4 regions of the Mesorhizobium sp. WSM4989 genome follow, and region 4 is predicted to be linked to each of the others. Evidence: predicted binding sites of a transcription regulator. Region 4 holds the regulator's gene; each other region holds the start of a gene.
The links. Region 4 encodes LexA, which represses DNA repair genes until DNA is damaged. Its sites were predicted from a motif close to TGTTCNNNNTGTGTTCNG; they were not measured.

Region 1 (3,481 bases), on a different contig from region 4:
ACGCCGAAGCCGATTTCCATCATCAGCCGCGGCGTATGCGTCGGCACCGTTCCCATATGGAAGCCGAACGGATCCTCGACGAAGCCGAGGCCCGCCTCGCCCGTCAGCGTCGCAGCGCTTTCCGGACCGTAGACGTCCAGCACGTCTTCCGCGGGGTGGCCGACCAGAAGCGTGAGCTGGTGCTTGAGCGCGCGGCGCCTGTGGCTGCCGCGGACATAGACATGCGGGCCGGTGCCGGCGTCGACCGGCACCAGATAGAAGAAGAATTTCAGCATCCGCCAATCGTCGAGATCGAAATGGTATTTGCCGAGCGAGGCGAGATTCTTGTCGGCATCCGAGGCCTTGCCGGTCGGAAAGCTCCACCACACGCGCGTCGTGATCAGTTTCGCCTGGCCGCCGAGATAGTGCTGCGCGACCTCGAGGAGCAGCGGATCCCGCTGGATGGCAAGCGCCGCCGGGCAATCGAGAATGCGTTCGAAATAATGCCCGCTGAGCAGCGAGCGGCCGAAACGCTTCTCCGCCTCGGCATGGTCGCCCGGCATGAATTCGAGACGGCGGTCGAAATTGCCGAAACAGGGCGTGCGTTGCGCAAAAACGGCGATCTCCTCATGGATCGCCGACGGCAGCGTGAACCCCGAAAACAGTCCATCGGAGCGAAGCGCCGCGACCACCGCCTCGCGATCGACGCCGGCAAACATCGTCTCTCCCGCATTGTCGAGCGGGCGAACGCGTCTGGCGCCTAGCCAGTGCATGCGGCGCCCCGGCATGGTGCGCGCCAGCACGAACATCGGCAGCCAGGCCGGATTTTCGCGTAGATCTTTCAGATAGGTCGGGATGCGCACGGCGATGCGCCTGAACAGGCTGCCATTACGAGCGATCGCCTCCAGGCTGGCCGCGCCTGAATTGTCTGGAGTACCAAGGTTCATCGGGTTCCTCGTATGCATGGCGTCCGACGAAGCGCCAGCCGTCTGCCGCTTCATCGTCACCCAATCCCGATTGTCCCGCTTCAAGCAGATGCTAATCCACTGCAGGTTTTTGTGCAATGCACAATAGAATGGGCCGGCAAAGTTCGCGGCCTTTTTCTCTCTTTTCGCCTTCTGGAGAGAAGGAGGGCATGCGCTCACTTCGGCGGCGCCACCCAGATTTCGGCAATCAGCCTTCTGGTGGCGAGGCCGCGCGCCAGGGCTTCGGCGCTGCGGGCGCTTTTCGCCAGCACCGTGGCCTGGCGCTTGCTGATGACAAGCCCTTCCTCCAGAGCCCGGTTGCCCGAAAAAACCCGGACCAGAAACGGCGTGCGATTGCCGCGGACGCGTGAAAAACGCGCCGGCATCGTCTGCCTCGCCGCGTGAGCGACGACGTCGTCGATCCAGCCTTCGGCGAGCCGGGCGCCGGGTTCCAGAAGCAGGAGCCAGTCGCCCTTGGCCTGGCCGATGCCTGTTGCGATGCCGCCGGCGACAAGGTGGCAGCCGGCATGCTCGGCGACGCGATGCGTCTGGTCGGTCGAGCCGGTGTCGCAGACGATGACGTCGCGCACCACGCCCTCGACCGCGCCGCCGATCAGCGAGGCCAGCGTGCGGGCAAGGCCTTCTTCGTCGTTCCTGGTTTCGATGAGGACGCTGAGCATTTTAGCCGAATAGCGGAAAGCGCGGCGCTGCGCCAGATGCGCGTTCTGAACGAAAAAGTTCTTGCTTTGTTCTCGTTGGCAAAATAGGAATAGTTTCATGAACAGAGCGATTCGACAGCCTGCCGAGAGTCCCTGGGAGAGGGCGAAAATGGAACAGATCGTGCGCGCCGACATTGCCGCTTTCGGAGCAGGCAGAGCCGAGATGGCAAATGCAATGATAGACCAGAGCGGCATGCGCGTGCGGCCGGACCGCAATCGCGGACGCTCCGCGGGCATCAATCCGTCCGGCCGCTTCGAGCCGGTCAGCCGGCATGTGTTCGACGATGGCTGGAACTCGCTGGAGGAACTGCCGCCGTTCAAGACGGAGGTGCAGGTCGAGAAGCCGCGCACCATCATCACGCGCAACGAGTCGCCGGACATTTCCTTCGATCGTTCGATCAATCCCTATCGCGGCTGCGAGCATGGCTGCGTCTACTGCTTTGCCAGGCCGACGCATTCCTTCATGGGCCTGTCGCCGGGGCTCGATTTCGAATCGAAGCTCTTTGCCAAGCCCGATGCGGCGCGAATGCTGGACAGGGAATTGTCGAAGCCCGGCTACCAGCCGCGCACCATCGCCATCGGCACCAACACCGATCCCTATCAGCCGATCGAAAAGCAATACCGCATCATGCGCGAGATCCTGGAGGTGCTGGAGGCGCGTGGCCATCCGGTCGGCATCGTAACCAAGTCGGCACTGGTGACGCGCGATATCGACATCCTGTCGCGCATGGCCGAGCGCGGGCTCGCCAAGGTGGCGCTGTCGGTGACGACGCTCGACCGCATGCTGGCGAGAACCATGGAGCCGCGTGCCTCGACGCCGACAAAGCGGCTGGAAGCGATAAGGCAGCTTTCGGATGCCGGCGTCCCCGCCTCGGTGATGGTGGCGCCGATCATTCCCGGCCTCACCGATCCGGAGATGGAGCGCATCCTCGATTCGGCGCGCGCCGCCGGCGCCAGGGAGGCAGGCTATGTCGTGCTGCGTCTGCCGCTCGAGGTGGCGCCGATCTTCAAGGACTGGCTGTTGCGCCATTATCCGGATCGCTACCGGCATGTGATGTCGCTGATCCGCTCGATGCGCGACGGCAAGGACTACGATTCGGAATGGGGCAAGCGCATGAAGGGCGCCGGACCCTATGCCTGGCAGATCGGCCGGCGCTTCGAGATCGCCGCCAAGCGGCTCGGCCTCAATGCCGAGCGGCGGCAGCTTCGGACCGACCAATTCGTCGCAGGCTCCGGCGTCGGCGAGCAGTTGATGCTGCTGTGAAGATGATGCCGGCCGCGAAGGCCGGCGGCTAGGGCAACTCGGGAGGCAGAGTTTTGCGCCCGGATTGCGATCCGCTAACCCTCTGTTTTGATGTAACTTCGTACGGAAGGCCCGCTACGCACTCTTCCTGGAATTGCTCAAGAATCCCGTCCGGCCCAGTCCCCCGGCCGTGAGACGGTGCCCTCCCGGTCCGAAGCCCCATCCGACCCGGAGGGACTTGCGGAGAATCGGAGCCGATGCGAACCTCGCCGCACCATGGCTCGCGCGCGTTCCGATTCTCCGCTTCTCTTCGAAATGGTCGAGAAGCCCGACTTCTCGATTGAAACGAAAGCGATGGCCGAGGGGCTGTGGCCGGTAGCGGGGATGGACGAGGCGGGCCGCGGGCCGCTTGCCGGTCCGGTGGTGGCGGCGGCCGTGGTGCTCAACCCGGCCAACATTCCCGAAGGGCTCGACGATTCCAAGCGCCTCACCCATCTGCAGCGCGAGGCGCTGTTCCTCAAAATCCTGGGCTCGGCGCTCAGCGTCTCGATGGCCTCGATCAGCGCCGAAGGCAT
Region 2 (3,481 bases), 810 kb from region 4:
CGAAATTGCCGGGATAGACCAGCGTGCCCTGCAGCGAGGGCGGCGTGTAGCGTCCCTCGTAACGCAGTCTCTTCAGTTCGATCCGACACGCCAGCTGATCGAACATGGTGATTCCCCACATGTCGGCGCCGGTCAGCGGCTTCGGGTTGAACGACAGGTCGGAGGACGGCTGCGTCGGCGAGGTATGGTCGCCTTCGATCGCTCCGCCCGGTGCCGGCACTTCCTTCACCGGAATGATCGGTTCGCCAGTGCGCCGATCGAGCACATAAAGATCGCCCTGCTTGGTCGGCCCTACCAGTGCCGGCACCACGCCGCTCCCCGTCGTGATGTCGACCAGCGTCGGCTGCGCCGGCACGTCCATGTCCCACAGGTCGTGATGCACCGTCTGGCGCACCCAGCGCAACTGTCCGGTGTTGAGGTCGAGCGCAGTGATCGAGGAGGAGAATTTTTCGACATCGGCGCTGCGGCCCATGCCGAGCTGGTCGGGCGTCTGGTTGCCGAGCGGCAGGTAGAGCAGGCCAAGCTTCTCGTCGGCGCTCGCCGTTGACCACATGTTGGGCGAGTTGTTGGTGTAGTTCTGCCCCGCCGGCAGCGGCGTCGTCTGATCCGGTTTGCCGGAATCCCAATTCCACAACAGCGCGCCGGTGCCCGCGTCATAGGCGCGGATGACGCCCGACGGCTCCTCGGTCGAATAATTGTCGTTGACCGCGCCCCCAACGATGATCTTGCCGGCGAGGATGAGCGGCGCCGAGGTCGAATAGTAATAGCCCGACTTCGGAAAGGGCATGTTGGCCATCAGGTTCAGCGTGCCGCCTTCGGCGAAGGACGGACAAACTTGCCCGTTCGCGGCATCGAGAGCGATCAGCCGGGCGTCCGAAGTCGGCAGGTAGATGCGTGCCGCGCAGGGCTGGCCCGCCGCGATCTTCGCATCGGCGTAATAGGAAACTCCGCGGCAGGTCTGGTGCTGGCGGTTGGGATCGAGCTTGATCTTCGGGTCGTAGCGCCATTTCTCCTTGCCGGTCGCGGCATCGATGGCGATGGCGAAATTGTGGGGCGTGCAGATGTAGAGCGCATCACCGACCTTGAGTGGCGTTACCTGATAGGTCGTCTCGCCGATGTCGTCCGGACCCTTCATGTCGCCGGTGCGGTAGGTCCAGGCCGGCTGCAGCTTGGCGACATTATCCGGCGTGATCTGAGCGAGCGGCGAGTAACGCTGGCCGAACGGCGTGCGGCCGTAGAAATGCCATTCGCCCGCCGGCATGTCGCCGCCGAGATTGGCCGTCGGCGTCACCTTATCGGTGTTGAGCGTGCCGCCGATGTCCTTCGGATCGGCGGTCATCGAATAGCCAGCCACTGCAAGCGATGCGAGCACCGCCAGGATGAGCGGAGCGCGTCCGTCCGGACCGGTGAATCCCCGCCTGGCCCATGGCGTCAGCAGCCAGAGCGCGATGAGAACGATGATGCCGCCGCGCGGGCCGAGCTGCCACCAATCAAAGCCGGTTTCCCACACCGCCCAGCACAGCGAGGCGAGCACGATCGCGGCATAGAGCCAGAGCCCTGTCGATCTGCGGCGGAAAACGAGCCAGGCGGTGATCAGGAAGGCCAGTCCGGCAATCAGGTAGTACCAGCTGCCACCCAACGTCACCAGCCAGATGCCGCCGCCGCCGAGGACCAGGCCGATAAGCAAAAGGACGAGGGAGGTGATGGTGACAGCCAAGACGATACTCCTTCGACTGTTGCGCCGTGCGGCGCCTGTGAGGCAACGGCTTGCCGTCCCTGCCCTGCTGGCAGCTTTCTCTCGCAAGTTGCGCCTGTCAAGCCGGCCCCGAACAGGAACAACTAGAACAAAACGGAGACACTTCTGGCCTTTCGCTGCCGAATCACTACATTCGGGGGCGATGTCCGGCTTTTCGGAAGACATGCCCTTTTTTGACGAACCGAATGCGCGGCCCGCCGCCCCATCCGGCCTTGCCGCGCGCGCCATGGCCGCACGCAACGCGCAGAACCGTGCGCCCGATTATCTGAACGGCCTCAATCCCGAACAGCGGCTCGCTGTTGAAACGACCGAAGGCCCGGTTCTGGTGCTGGCCGGCGCCGGCACCGGCAAGACGCGGGTGCTCACCACGCGAATCGCCCACATCCTTGCCACCGGCAGGGCCTTCCCCTCGCAGATTCTCGCCGTCACCTTCACCAACAAGGCCGCGCGCGAGATGAAGCAGCGCATCGGCTTGCTGATCGGCGAGCAGAATGTCGAGGGCATGCCCTGGCTCGGCACCTTCCACTCGATCGGCGTCAAGCTGCTGCGCCGGCATGCCGAGCTTGCCGGATTGAAATCCGATTTCACCATCCTCGATACCGATGACGTGGTGCGGCTGATCAAGCAGCTGATCCAGGCCGAAAATCTGGACGACAAGCGCTGGCCGGCCAAGACCTTCGCGCAGATGATCGACAACTGGAAGAACAAGGGCCTTGGCCCCGACGAGATTCCGGAAGGCGACGCGCGCAGCTTCGGCAACGGCAAGGGGCGCCAGCTCTACAAGGCCTATCAGGAACGGCTGCAGACGCTGAATTCCTGCGACTTCGGCGATCTCCTCTATCACCCGATCCGCATCTTCCGCGCCTATCCGGACGTGCTGAAGGACTATCACCGCAAGTTCAAATACATCCTGGTCGACGAGTACCAGGACACCAACACCGCGCAATACATGTGGCTGCGCTTGTTGGCGCAGAGGCCGCAATACTCCCCCCTTGAGGGGGAGGTGTCCGCGAAGCGGACGGAGGGGGTCGCCGCGGAAGGCGCCGCCCAGTCATCAGGCGCCGGAGCGTCGAGCACTGCCGCGAGGACCCCTCCCGACCGGGCTTCACCCGGCCACCCTCCCCTCAAGGGGGAGGGAAACCGGCGTCGATCCACTGTCAACATTTGCTGCGTCGGCGACGACGACCAGTCGATCTATGGCTGGCGCGGCGCCGAGGTCGACAATATCCTGCGCTTCGACAAGGATTTTCCGGGCGCCACCATCATCAGGCTGGAGCGCAACTACCGCTCCACCGCGCATATACTGGGTGCGGCTTCGCATCTTATCGCCCACAATGAGGGCCGCTTCGGCAAGACGCTGTTCACCGACCGCAACGACCCCGAGGACGACAAGGTGCATGTCCATGCCGCCTGGGATTCGGAGGAAGAGGCGCGCGCCATCGGCGAGGCGATCGAGGCCTACCAGCGGCAAAAGCACAACCTCAACGATATGGCGATCCTGGTGCGCGCGTCCTTCCAGATGCGCGCCTTCGAAGACCGCTTCATCACGCTCGGCTTGAGCTACCGCGTCATCGGCGGTCCGCGCTTTTACGAACGGTTGGAAATCCGCGACGCGCTGGCCTTTTTCCGCGTCGTCGCCAACAGCGGCGACGACCTTGCCTTCGAGCGCATTGTCAACGTGCCGAAGCGCGGGCTCGGCGAAGCCACCATCCGCCAGATCCACGA
Region 3 (3,481 bases), on a different contig from region 4:
TTCACGGTGCCGGATCCGCTGGCCAAGGCGGATGAGGCCGCGGCCGCGTCGGACAGCCTGCGCGCGCCGATGCCGGGATTGGTCAAGCTGGTGCGCGCGGCAGCGGGCGATACCGTTATCAAGGGCCAGCCGCTCCTAATCCTCGAAGCGATGAAGATGGAGCACACGATCGCCGCACCCCATGATGGGGTGATTGCCGAGATCGCGGCCGAAGGCGCGCAAGTGAGCGACGGCACGGTGCTGGTGCGGTTCGAGGACGCACGGGGCTGAGCTGCCGGTCGCCTTGGATCGGCAACGGGACAAACTGGCTGGGGCGGCAGGACTCCAGGGGGGCGCCGTAGAGCGCCGAACTGGCCTCCAAATCAGTGCCAAGGCACATACGAAAACGGCCGGGACAAATCCCGGCCATTTCCAATCGATCTGCAGAACGAATTACGGCTTGATCGGCGCGTATTTGCCGTCGTGCCACTGGTTGATGTCGTAGCTGGCGTTCTTCAGGTCGCCCTTCTCGTCGAAGATCACGTCGCCGACCACGGTGCTGATCGGCTTGCCGTCCTTCAGCGCCTCGGCGACCTTGGCCGGGTCGTCGGTGCCGGCGCGCTTGACGCCTTCGGCCACCGCCTGGATCACTGCATAGGAGAACAGCGTGAAACCTTCCGGTGTGAAGCCGCCTTGCTTGATCTTGGCCACGGCCTCCTTCGCTTCCGGCTTCGACTGCGGATCCGAGGGGAAGACGAACATTGTGCCTTCACCGGCCGGGCCGGCGATCTGCCAGAATTCCGGCGAGGCGATCGAGTCCGGCATGATCAGCTGGAACTTGACGTTCTGCTCCGCTGCCTGGCGCAGGATCAAGCCGGCCTCCGGATGGTAGCCGCCGAAATAGACGACGTCGGCCTTGAGCTCTTTCAGCTTGGTGACCAAAGCCGAATAGTCCTTCTCGCCGGCATTGATGCCTTCATAGTCGACCTCCTTGAGGCCGCCGGCATTCATGGTCGCCTTGACAGCATCGGCAACGCCCTGACCGTAGGCGCTCTTGTCGTGCAGGACGACGACGTTCTTGCCGGCATATTTCTTGGCGATCCATGGACCGATGAAAGCGCCCTGCGCATCGTCACGCGTGTAGAGTCGCATGATCGTCGGCCAGCCGGCCTTGGCCGCGGCGTCGGTCAGTTCCGGATTCGACGAGGCCGGGCTCATCATCAGGGTGCCGGCTTCGGCGTAGACGGCGGAAGCGGGAATGCTCGAGCCCGAGCAGGCATGGCCGTCGACGAACTTGACGCCGTTGGCAACGATACGGTTGGCGACCGACACGGCCTGCTTCGGATCGCATTGGTCGTCCTGGATGTCGATCTTGATCTTGTTGCCGTTGACACCTCCGGCGGCATTGATGGCATCCGCCGCGGCCTGCGCGCCCTGCTTGAACTGGTCGCCGATGTTGGCGAGCTGCCCGGTCATCGGGCCGACCACCGAAATCGTGATGTCGTCGGCGAAGGCAACCGATGCGCTCATCGTCAGGCCCAATGCGGCCGCGCTCAAAATACCCAATCTTTTCATGACAATAGAACTCCTCCACTTGCGCGCGGCCGTTCCGGCCACGCTTCTTCCAGAGAGCCGGGACAATTTCACCCTTCGCCGGAACTGTCGAGAGCACAATGTATCGGGATTTGGTTCATTCCGACGGGGAGTTCTTGGGCCAAGCCGCCGTTCCCATACAGCCGGAGACTGCGCAAATGCAAAAGCCGCGCCGGCCTTGTCCCGGCCGGTCGCGGCTTTTGCAGTCGAGCTTCCCGGCGCCCCGCGCACCTGAACCCGCTCGCTTCCCTGTATTGTCGCACGGCTTGAGTTCGTTGACCTGCCGCGTTCTTGGTCTGGTTAACCGGCCTTCTGCGGCCTTGTCCCTTAAGAGCTTCCGGCCCTTACCCCGCAAGATCAGTGCATCGTCATCCATTCGCGCGCTTCGCGCAGCGCCTTGGCGATCTCGGCCTTCGACATCGATGCCGACAATTCCGAGCGCAGCTCGGCGGCGCGGAGCGATCCCTTGATCGCGGCGATGTTGAACCATTTGTGGGCGGCAATGACGTCGGTCTCGCAATCGCGGCCGGTCGCATACATCATGCCCAGTTCGAAAAGAATGTCGGCCTGGGCAGTTGCCCCCATGGCGCCGAAGCCGGCTTCAAGCATTTCAAAGCGTGCCATTTCAATCCCCTGTCTGCTCCCGAGAGCTGCCTCCTTCTGTCCCTGGAATTCCCCTGGGCGGGCCGCTCTTTCGATGCTTTCGAGGATGACGGCTCGCCTTGAATCCGTCGTTAAATGGCTTGCTTAATTTGAAGAAAACAAAGCTAAAACAAGAGGTAAACGCGAAGAACCGTTAAGCATAGGAATCCAGCAATTCAGCCGATCTGCGCCAAATTCGTCGAAAATTTGAGGCGCGGGAATCAAGACTTCGCTAACCACGGAAACCGAAGCCTTTTTCGCCATCCGTTCATTTCCAGCGACCGACGCGGCCGAAATCCTTACAAGCTTCCGTCGCGGCACCGCTTTCGTTTTGGCGATGGCTGGATTAGCTTTACGTTTGCGTAAGGGACAGAGAGGCGGAACGAGGCCCGCCGGAACCCTAAAGGGAGGACAAGCATGTTTCGAAAAGTCAGCCTGGCCCTGGCGGCCACCTTGATGATGGCAGGCGCCGCGTCGGCCGACCCGATCGAGGGCAATTGGAAGACGCAGGCCGGATCGACGGCGGCGATCGCCGGCGGCGGGGCGTTTTCCATCACGCTCAAGTCCGGCAAATATGCCGGCAAGACGATCGGCTCCTTCAAGGCGGCCGGCGACAACAAGTACACCGGCACCATAACGGACCCCGAAACCGACAAGACCTATTCCGGCAAGGCGACGCTTTCCGGCACCTCGCTAAAGATGAGCGGCTGCGTTCTGGGCGGACTGATCTGCAAGACCCAGACCTGGCACAAGCTCTGACAGTCGAACGGATGACGATACAAAAACGGGGCCCGGCGCCCCGTTTTCTTTTTGAGCGCCGTTTCTGAGCGCAACGCTGGACAAGGCATTTCGCAGGCCTTGGCCGGGTCATGACCCCATCAGCCAATTTGAACCGCAGATGAATACCGGTCTCAGAACCGGTTCAGAGGCGTTCGGGCATTCTCCTCGCCATTGAAGGAGAGACCAATGCTTGTCCGCCGCTTCACCATCGTCTGCCTGCTGATGAGCCTGTTCGGCATGTTCTTCGCCATCCTCGTGGCCGAAGCCGGCCGTCCGGCGCGCTCACCGCGAATGGCCGATACCTGCCGGCTGGACTGCATGAACCATTTCGGCCGCTGAAACGACCAATACTCGAAACCGGAACGACACCATGAACCGCATCGCTGCCTCCACCCTCAAAGCTCTTCGGCTCCTGCCGCGGGCGATGCTCATCCTGATGGTGCTTGCCGCTCCTGTGCTGGCGGTGCCGATGATGCGCGCCGACGCC
Region 4 (3,481 bases):
TGCTGACGGGCAAGGCGCCGGCCGAGGCCGTTTGAGGATGCCCGCGCTTACGCATCTCGGCGCCAAGGGCGAAGCCAACATGGTCGATGTCGGCGGCAAGGCCGAGACGACGCGCACGGCCATCGCCGAAGGGTATGTCACCATGCAGCCGGAAACGCTGGAGATGATCCTGGCCGGCGACGCCAAGAAAGGCGACGTGCTTGGCACGGCGCGCCTCGCCGGCATCATGGCGGCCAAGAAGACGCATGAGCTCATCCCGCTTTGCCATCCCCTCCTTCTCACCAAGGTTGCCGTCGAGATCGAGCCCGATCGCGCGCTTCCCGGCCTGAGGGTCACCGCGCTTGCCAGGGTTACCGGCAAGACCGGGGTCGAAATGGAGGCGCTGACCGCGGCGTCGGTTGCCTGCCTCACCATCTACGACATGGCCAAGGCAGCGGACCGCGCCATGGCGATTTCCGGCATCAGGCTGGTCGAGAAAACCGGCGGCAAGTCGGGCGACTACAAGGTAGGTCCTTAGCATGGCTTTGCTTCCGGTCGCCGAGGCGCTCCAACGCCTGTTGGACGGCGCGACCGCGCTGCCAGGCGAAAGCGTGCCGCTGGCCGACGCGTCCGGCCGGGTGCTGGCCGACCCCGTGGTGGCTCTGCGCACCCAGCCGCCCTTCAATGCGTCGGCGATGGACGGCTATGCCGTGCGGGCCGCCGACGTAGCCTCGGCGCCGGCGCGGCTCTCCGTGATCGGCATGGCGCCCGCCGGGCGTGGCTTCACCGGCTCTGTCGGCAAGGGCGAGGCCGTGCGCATCTTCACCGGCGCGCCGCTCCCCGAAGGCGCCGATACCATCGTTATCCAGGAGAATGTCCGCGATCTCGGCGGCGGCGGCATCGAAGTGACCGAGCCGACCGTGGAGGGACGAAACGTCCGTCGCCGCGGCCTCGACTTCTGCGCGGGCGACCTGCTCCTCGAAAAAGGCCGCCAGCTCGATCCGGCGGCGCTTTCGCTGGCGGCATCGGCCAACCATCCGAGTCTCAACGTGGTGCGGCAGCCGCTGCTCGCCATCATCGCCACCGGCGATGAATTGCTGCCGCCGGGCAGCGCGCTCGGCCCCGACCAGATCATCTCGTCGAATGCCTGTGGCGTCACAGCTACGGCCCAGTCGGTCGGCGCGCGCGCGCTCGACCTCGGCATTGCCGCCGACCGCAAGGACGCGATCGCGGCCCTGGTCAAGAAGGCGGTCAAGGCCGGCGCCGACGTCATCGTCACGCTTGGCGGCGCCTCCGTCGGCGACCACGACTTGATCCATGACGTGCTGACCGGCGAAGGCATGCAGCTCGACTTCTGGAAGATCGCCATGCGTCCCGGCAAGCCGCTGATGTTTGGCCGGCTCGGCGACATTCGCTGCATCGGCCTGCCCGGCAATCCGGTCGCAAGCCTGGTCTGCTCGCAGCTGTTCCTGAAGCCGCTTCTGGCGCGGCTGGGCGGCCGGTCCTGCCGTCAGGAAATCCGCACGGCCCGGTTAGGCGTCGCAATGCACGCCAACGATCTCAGGCAGGACTATGTGCGCGCCGTGGTCCGCGAAGATGCGGGGGGGTTGATCGCAACACCGTTCGGCACCCAGGATTCCTCGATGTTGAGGATGCTCGCCGATGCCAATGGCCTGATCGTGCGCCAACCCTTCGCACCGGCGGCTGAAGCCGGCGAGGAATGCACCGTTCTGATGTTACGCTGAACAAAACGTCAACACATTCACTAAACTTTAAACGGTTGCGGAACACAACTGGAACAGATAGTGTTTGTTCTGGGTTTGTTTTTCTGATTCTGGTTTCAGAACCCATGGGGGCCGCCATGCTGACGCGCAAACAACATGAACTGCTGATGTTCATCCATGAACGGCTCAAGGAAAGCGGCATTCCGCCGTCTTTCGATGAGATGAAGGAAGCGCTCGACCTTGCCTCGAAATCGGGCATCCACCGCCTGATCACGGCGCTGGAGGAGCGCGGTTTCATTCGCCGGCTTCCGAACCGGGCGCGTGCCCTTGAAGTGCTGCGCCTACCTGACTCGATCGCGCCCGGCCTCAATGCGGCGAAGAAGTTCTCGCCGAGCGTCATCCAGGGCGGCCAAGGCAATCTCGGCCGCCAGATCAAACCCGCGGCGCCCGCCCGCACGCCGACGCCCAGCAATGACGACGACGCCGTTTCAGCCGTCTCCATCCCGGTGATGGGTCGCATTGCCGCCGGCGTGCCGATCGACGCCATCCAGCACCAGACGCATTCGATCACAGTGCCGCCGGACATGATCGCGGGCGGCGAGCACTACGCGCTCGAGGTCAAAGGCGATTCGATGATCGAGGCCGGCATCTTCGACGGCGACACGGTCATCATCCGCAACGCCAGCACTGCGAGCCCCGGGGAGATCGTCGTGGCGCTGGTCGATGACGAGGAGGCGACGCTGAAGCGCTTCCGCCGCAAGGGCGCCTCCATCGCGCTCGAGGCTGCCAATCCGGCCTATGAGACGCGCATCTTCGGTCCCGATCGCGTCAAGGTTCAGGGCAAGCTCGTCGGGCTCATCCGCCGCTACTGAGGGGGCTGTGGCTTGGCCTCCGGCTTCTCGGGCTTCTTGTAAGGCGCCAACCCCCTCGCCTCACGCGAGTAGCGCCGCTGTTCGTGCCAAGGGCGGTACGGTTTTTCGACGGCGTATTGAATGGTTGCTCGCGCCGTCGCCGATTGCGGATCGAAGAAGACGGCGGCACTGCCGTCGCGCGCGAGCTGCCGCTTGGTGACGACGAGGATACGTGGATCGTGGCAGGGATTGTAGGCCGTGGCGTCGTTGATGACGATGAGGTCTGCGAAGTCGCAGGCAGGCCGGGCAGCTTCGCGGTTCTCGGCGAGCGCGACGATCGCGCCTGATGGATGCCGGCCAATGCAGAGATCGCCCGTGCAGTAAAAGGGCGATCCAGGCGGCAGGTCGACCGGATCGGCCAAGTCCAGCGTGCCCTTGGCGAATGTCTCCGGCGGCACGATCGTTTCGGCCTTGAGCGCACGTTTCCAGTTATCGGTGGTGAACTCGTTGGAGCGGGCGCGATTGATGGCGAGTTCGCCGCCGCCGATCGGAATCGCCACCAGATGCGCGTCCTCCGAGATCAGCAGGTCCGGCGTGCGCACCTGCGGGATGATCATCACGGCCGCGGCAGCGAAAGGAATTGCGGCCAGCCTGAGCCAGGTAGTCGCCATCGTGGCGATGACGAGCGCGATCGTCGCCAGCAGCACCGAATGGATCGAGATCAGGCCCACGGCATCGACCGGCGACCACTCCGAAATCCACGCCGAGATCGCGATCATCGCCGCCAGGCCCTTGCCCATCAAATAGAGGAAGGGCCCGTCGAAGCCGAACGGCATCATGACCGCGCTGGCGACGGCGAGAAACATCACGATCGTGACGATCGGCATGATCGCGAGATTGGCCAGCAGGCTGAGCGGCGAGACGCGC

Region 1: P9217_RS05390 (PA0069 family radical SAM protein) is a predicted target of LexA. The motif match lies at 1,681-1,698, and genes of this name have one in related genera.
Region 2: P9217_RS18120 (UvrD-helicase domain-containing protein) is a predicted target of LexA. The motif match lies at 1,841-1,858, and genes of this name have one in related genera.
Region 3: P9217_RS03760 (sel1 repeat family protein) is a predicted target of LexA. The motif match lies at 2,330-2,347, and genes of this name have one in related genera.

What each region holds. Positions count from the first base shown of each region.
Region 1 covers NZ_JARTVN010000001.1:1,075,961-1,079,441, forward strand. Annotated here, with positions in the region: gene P9217_RS05380 (hypothetical protein) at 1-926, opposite strand, end outside; gene P9217_RS05385 (glycosyltransferase) at 1,121-1,624, opposite strand; gene P9217_RS05390 (PA0069 family radical SAM protein) at 1,773-2,927, shown strand; gene P9217_RS05395 (ribonuclease HII) at 3,183-3,481, shown strand, end outside.
Region 2 covers NZ_JARTVN010000002.1:1,131,389-1,134,869, reverse strand. Annotated here, with positions in the region: gene P9217_RS18125 (glucose/quinate/shikimate family membrane-bound PQQ-dependent dehydrogenase) at 1-1,717, opposite strand, end outside; gene P9217_RS18120 (UvrD-helicase domain-containing protein) at 1,899-3,481, shown strand, end outside.
Region 3 covers NZ_JARTVN010000001.1:734,234-737,714, forward strand. Annotated here, with positions in the region: gene P9217_RS03750 (acetyl/propionyl/methylcrotonyl-CoA carboxylase subunit alpha) at 1-270, shown strand, start outside; gene P9217_RS03755 (ABC transporter substrate-binding protein) at 433-1,554, opposite strand; gene P9217_RS03760 (sel1 repeat family protein) at 1,930-2,196, opposite strand; gene P9217_RS03765 (DUF2147 domain-containing protein) at 2,632-2,973, shown strand; gene P9217_RS03770 (hypothetical protein) at 3,181-3,333, shown strand; gene P9217_RS03775 (hypothetical protein) at 3,365-3,481, shown strand, end outside.
Region 4 covers NZ_JARTVN010000002.1:1,945,250-1,948,730, reverse strand. Annotated here, with positions in the region: gene trpC (indole-3-glycerol phosphate synthase TrpC) at 1-35, shown strand, start outside; gene moaC (cyclic pyranopterin monophosphate synthase MoaC) at 38-517, shown strand; gene glp (gephyrin-like molybdotransferase Glp) at 519-1,724, shown strand; gene lexA (transcriptional repressor LexA) at 1,841-2,575, shown strand; gene P9217_RS22160 (ComEC/Rec2 family competence protein) at 2,569-3,481, opposite strand, start outside.